Aliamphritea hakodatensis: one gene and its partner. The protein of the gene in region 1 interacts with the protein of each later gene in a pairwise test. Links are inferred from orthologs where the notes say so. Each region holds a gene or a part of one and is shown in the gene's direction. Other genes may lie near its edges.

Region 1 (2,892 bases):
GTTAACTGGCTGCGCCGGCAGGGTTATACGCCTGGTGTTGTCAGCCGTGGTTACGGAGCAAAGCCTCCGGCCTTTCCTTTCAGTGTAACCTCAACAACTTTGCCTTCTGAAGGCGGCGATGAGCCGGTCATGATTGCCCGGCGCACGGCGGTGCCTCTGGTGATTGATCCGGACCGCCCTGCGGCTGTCAGAAACCTGCTGCAGCACTTTGACTGCGATATTATTATCAGCGATGACGGTATGCAGCATTATTCGCTGGGGCGCGATATAGAGATTGCTGTTGTTGACGGGCAGCGGGGTTTTGCGAACGGCCGCGGCTTGCCGGAAGGGCCTTTGCGGGAGCCGGTTGAGCGGCTCGCGGGGGTTGATCTGATCGTGGTCAACGGTAAGGCAGCACAGCATCCGGGTTATCCATACAGTGAAATGCACTTGCAGCCGGGCCGTGTACATCCGGTTGATGTGACCTGTGATGCGTTACCTGATTCTCTGCAAAACTTTGCTGAAACCAATCCGATGGTGCACGGTGTGGCTGCCATCGGCAATCCGGAGCGATTTTTCAGTGTGCTTGAAGCGCATGGGTTAAGGGTTGAGCGGCATGCATTTTCTGATCATCACGCCTATAAAATGGATGATTTTTCATTTGCCGGCGGGGAAAGCATTATCATGACCGAGAAAGACGCTGTAAAATGCGCACATCTTCCACTTAAAAATGCCTGGTATCTGCCGGTCGATGCACAGCTCGATGATGCATTTGCAGAACAGCTGACAGAGCGTTTGCAGGCGTTGAAATACGACAAATAAGGTTATTACATGGATAAGAAGCTGCTTGATATTCTGGTGTGTCCGGTATCCAAGGCACCGGTTGAGTATAATGCTGAGACAAATGAGCTGATCTGCCGTGCCAGTGGTCTGGCATATCCGGTACGTGATGACATCCCGGTCATGCTGGAAAACGAAGCGCGTACGCTGAGTGCAGAAGAGCGTCTGGAAAAGTAAGGCGGATTTATCATGGGTTTTTCGATTATTATCCCGGCACGCTATGCTTCGTCCCGTTTGCCGGGTAAGCCGCTGGCGGATATAGCCGGTATGCCGATGATTCAGCGGGTGTATCAGCAGGCGCTTAAAAGTGAAGCCCAGCGGGTGGTGATTGCCACTGATGACCAGCGTATCTATGATGTTGCCACGGCCTTCGGGGCTGAGGTTTGTATGACCCGTGGTGATCATCCTTCCGGCACGGACCGCTTACAGGAAGTAGTTCAGCAACTGGGCTTCTATGCGGATGATATCGTCGTGAATGTGCAGGGTGATGAGCCACTGATCCCGCCCCGGGTGATCAATCAGGTTGCCCATAACCTGATGGCAAACCTGGATGCCAGTATCGCGACACTCAGTGAGCCTGTCAGTGATATAGAGGCAGTGCTAAACCCTAATGTTGTGAAGGTAATCAGCGATACCCAGGGGAAAGCGCTGTATTTCAGCCGTGCACCAATCCCGTGGCCGAGGGATGAGTTTGCGGATCCTCAGGCGCGTAATGTGTTACCTGAAGGCGTTAATTTTCAGCGTCATATCGGTATTTATGCCTATCGGGTTAAGCTGCTGAATGACTTTGTACGCTGGGAGCCGGCGCCGCTTGAAACGGTTGAGTGTCTGGAACAGTTGCGGGCTATGTATAACGGTGCGGTTATCCATGTGGATGTGGCGGATGAGCTGCCACCTGCAGGGGTCGACACCGAAGCGGATCTGGAACGGATACGGGCACTGTTCAGTGCATCCTGAGCCTAATCTGAAGTTGTGATCCGAAGCGCTTTATCCGGCAAAGATAAAGCGCTTTTTTTATGCCTGCTTCAGCGTTTCCGGGGTGGCAGGTGTTTGGCGGCGGCTGAAAATGTACGGATTTCTGCTTCGCTGTAGGGCGTATGTTTACGGTGTGTGCCGGCGGGGTGATGTTCAAGACTGACGCCTTTCCGGCGGGCGGTGACGGGCCGGATGGGACGGGGGCAGAAATTACCGCCGCAATTCGGGCATACATTCTCCAGAATTGACTCAACACACTGCCTGCAGAAGGTGCATTCATAGGTGCAAATGCAGGCATCTGCAGCGTCTGGCGGCAGGTCTTTGTCACAGTTCTCACAGTTAGGACGCAGCTCAAGCATAATTTCAGTTCCTGTTTAGAATAAATCTGTCAGAAGATAGTCATGCAGCGTATATAATGACGGTATTCATTGGGCTGCATGACGGCTATTTTTGCAAGTTTGTTTACTGTGTTCTGGTAGGTTCTTGCGCTTTTTCAGAGGTATAAATGGAACAGAAAAAAACGAAGGTTCTTTTTGTTTGCCTGGGCAATATTTGTCGCTCACCAACGGCCCATGGTGTGTTCCGGCAGTTGGTTGAGGACCGGGGCCTGTCACACCTTATCGAAACGGATTCAGCCGGTACCGGGGCTTACCATGTGGGAGAACCGCCGGATCACCGGGCAACGATGGAGGCGGCAAGGCGTGGCTATGATCTGAGTGATTTGCGGGCCCGTCAGGCGGTTGCGACGGATTTTGGTTATTACGATTATGTGATCGCGATGGATGTTCAGAATTTGGGGGGACTGCGCAGTATTTGCCCTGCGGATTATCCCGGCTATCTGGGGATGATGACAGATTTCACTGATCGCTATGAGGGGGATGTGCCGGATCCGTATTTTGGCGGTGCAGCAGGTTTTACCCATGTGCTGGATATGCTTGAAGATGCCTGCAGTGCTTTGCTGGATCAGATCGTTGTCCGGGGAGTATCCGGTTAATGGAGTTTTCAGAAAATTATTCCCTGAAAAGTGCTAACAGTTTTGGTTTTGATGTGGCGGCGGAGTATTGCTGCGAGGTAACCAGTTTAGTTGAGCTTCGTGAA
Region 2 (2,858 bases), 1.3 Mb from region 1 along the record:
GATTTTCTGGCGTGGCAGCCTGCTGAGTCTGGTGGTATACATCTGGTGTAAAACTTACCGGCCAGCAAACAGAATACTGCAGCTGGATGCGGCCATGTTACGCTCTGCCATCCTCTTTGCCATCAGCAGTTTTTCATTTGTCACCGCCATTAAAATCACTTCAGTGGCGAATGTACTGGTCATTATCAGCGCAACCCCTATGGTTTCTGCCGTACTGGCACATATTTTCCTAAAAGAGAGATCCCCGCCCATTACCTGGATTGCCATCTTCATCTGTATGGGGGGCATTATCTGGGTACTGAGAGACGGCTGGCACAGCGGCAAAATGCTCGGCGATGTATTTGCAGTGCTCTGCTGCCTTGGCATTTCGGCTAAATTCGTGAACGACCGGCATGCCCGCTCCCGGGACATGACCCCGGCCCTCATCCTCGCCGGTATCATCATGGCCGTGATTGCCGCCGGTTTTGCCAACCCGTTTATCCTGGCACCCCGGGACTGGCTGTGGATTATTGCCCTCTGCGTGGTTGTCCTGCCCGCCGCCTTCATCCTTATTACCCTTGGCCCTATGCGGATTCCCGCCGCAGAAGTCAGCATGATGATGTTACTGGAAACTGCACTGGGGCCATTATGGGTCTGGCTGATCCTGAATGAAGTACCGCCCACATCCACCCTACAGGGCGGCTCGGTGGTGATTTTCACCCTGCTGACCCATAGCCTGCTGAGATGGCGCAGACAGCCATAACACGGGGGATTCTGTCAGCAATGTACCGACAGATCTGCGACTCCAGCCTGAGCGCTTAACAAATCGTTACAAAACTCAGCTCACGGTGAAATCGCCGTTTGATTAAAATATTTTATCTGAATGATTAAAGATTCAAATCACCGCTAAACTTGGCAAGGTGAAACGCCTGATATAGAATCGACGCACAGTTTTAAGACGACCGGTCTAATTAATAATAAAAAACTTATTATTACAACACAGTCCGGGTTAAGAAAAAGTTAAGACGCAGATCATGAACCGACCAAAACGCAATGAACATAACCGGGAAACCATCCTGCAAAAAGGCATGGAACTGTTTAACCGGCGCGGTTATCACGGTACCGGTATAAAAGAGATCCTTGATGCCTGCCAGGTGCCTAAAGGGTCTTTTTACAATTACTTCGAAAGTAAGGAACAGTTTGCCGTTGAAGTGCTGAACTACCATCACGCGCTGGAAAATGCCAAATGGCAGCATCACTTTGCCACCACCGAAGGCCGCCGACTGCAGCAGATCCGTGTCATGACAGACACCTTTGTGGATGGTTACGGACAGGACCCCAACCTGTGCGGCTGCCTGCTCACCAACCTGATGGGCGAAGTGGGTAATCTCAGCGAGTCCTTCCGCAAGGTTATTGAGGCCTCATCTGATGAAGTCATTGGCTACATCACGGAAGACCTTATCGTTGCACAGCAGGAAGGTGATGTACGAACAGATATGCCGGTTGAAGCGATGGCAAAACTGTTCTGGGACAGTTGGCAGGGCGCCCTGCTCAGAACCAAGGTCAGCGGTTCAACCCAACCCCTGCAGGAAACTGTAGATACACTTTTTACCCTTTTTAAAGCCCCCGACGGCGAAAGCCAGGAGAACAACGCATGAAGCCGATAAAACATTACCTGCTGGCCTGCGCGACCAGCCTGATACTGACACCGGGTATCAGTCTGGCCGCCGAAGAGGCTCCTCAGGGGCTACCGGCTGAAGTCGTGCATGCCACCACCACCCAGCTGGATGACACCATCGAAGTGGTAGGCAACCTGACCGCCAACGAAGCCGTTATTCTGCGCCCTGAACAGAGCGGTGTTATCCGTGAGGTGCTGTTCGAAGAAGGCAGCAATGTTAAACAGGGGCAGCCACTGATTAAACTGGACACCGCCATCTATGCCGCTGAACTGCAGCAGGCGAAAGCCCGGGTCGCCCTGAGCCAGATCGCGTTTAAACGGGCGGACAGCCTGTCAAAAAAACGGGTCGGCTCTCAGCAGGACCGCGACTCCGCACTGGCCCAGCTACGGGTTGATCAGGCTCAGCAGGCGCTGGCCGAAACCCGCTTATCCAAAATGACCATCACTGCCCCATATCCTGGCAGCATTGGCCTGCGTCAGGTAAGCCCCGGGGATTATGTTAATGCCGGCGATGACCTGGTAGAGCTGGTGGATAACCACACCATGAAAGTTGAATTCCGGGTACCGGAAAAGTTCTTTGCCCGGCTGAGACCTGGCCAGACTATCGAACTGAACAGCGATGCCCTGCGCGGCGAGTCTTTCAGCGGTGAAATCTATGCCATTTCCCCAAGCATCAACGACCGCAGCCATAACGTACTGGTTCGCGCCCGGGTACCCAATCCGGAACTGAAACTGCGGCCGGGTCTGTTTGCCAAAGTACAGATTCTGCTGGACAGCCTGGATGCTGCCGTCATGGTGCCGGAAGAAGCCATCATCCCGAAGAATAACAAGTTCTTCGTCTATAAAGTGGTCGATAACAGCATCGAGATGGTCAAGGTTGAAATTGGCCAGCGTCGCGGCGCTGAAGTGCACATTGCCAACGGCCTGAACGCCGATGACGTCGTGGTGACCGCCGGTCAGTTAAAACTGTTCCCCGGCATGCCGGTCACCCCGATTTTCGTGGATGGCAGCCAGCCTGCTGCCGGGGAGTCTGAGTAATGATCCTCTCTGATATCAGTATCCAGCGTCCGGTACTGGCCAGTGTAATGAGTCTGCTGATCCTGCTGATCGGCGCCATTGCCTATGACCGGTTAACCGTACGGGAATATCCCAAAATTGATGTACCGGTGGTGACCGTGGAAACCAAATACCCCGGCGCCAG

Evidence for each region. Proteins that work in one complex are often made in the same cells at the same time.
Region 2: the proteins of kdsB (region 1) and PCI15_RS15030 interact in binary tests that used the Escherichia coli proteins (3 or more experiments, as listed by UniProt). The link is inferred for Aliamphritea hakodatensis from one-to-one orthologs.

Annotation. Positions count from the first base shown.
Region 1 is NZ_AP025281.1:1,960,482-1,963,373, forward strand. What follows is about bases 77-2,892. They hold kdsB (3-deoxy-manno-octulosonate cytidylyltransferase), read left to right. Parts: upstream 77-1,008; coding sequence 1,009-1,776; downstream 1,777-2,892. Other genes in these bases: lpxK (tetraacyldisaccharide 4'-kinase), read left to right, coding at 77-801; PCI15_RS08970 (Trm112 family protein), read left to right, coding at 811-996; PCI15_RS08980 (DUF1272 domain-containing protein), read right to left, coding at 1,845-2,153; PCI15_RS08985 (low molecular weight protein-tyrosine-phosphatase), read left to right, coding at 2,300-2,788; murB (UDP-N-acetylmuramate dehydrogenase), read left to right, coding at 2,788-2,892. Also shown: more of lpxK, read left to right, coding at 1-76. UniProt on the Escherichia coli protein: Activates KDO (a required 8-carbon sugar) for incorporation into bacterial lipopolysaccharide in Gram-negative bacteria.
Region 2 is NZ_AP025281.1:3,246,538-3,249,395, forward strand. Bases 44-2,825 are described here. They hold PCI15_RS15030 (TetR/AcrR family transcriptional regulator), read left to right. Parts: upstream 44-1,013; coding sequence 1,014-1,637; downstream 1,638-2,825. Other genes in these bases: PCI15_RS15025 (DMT family transporter), read left to right, coding at 44-742; PCI15_RS15035 (efflux RND transporter periplasmic adaptor subunit), read left to right, coding at 1,634-2,695; PCI15_RS15040 (efflux RND transporter permease subunit), read left to right, coding at 2,695-2,825. Outside these bases: more of PCI15_RS15025, read left to right, coding at 1-43; more of PCI15_RS15040, read left to right, coding at 2,826-2,858. UniProt on the Escherichia coli protein: Involved in response to both electrophiles and reactive chlorine species (RCS). Represses the transcription of the nemRA-gloA operon by binding to the NemR box.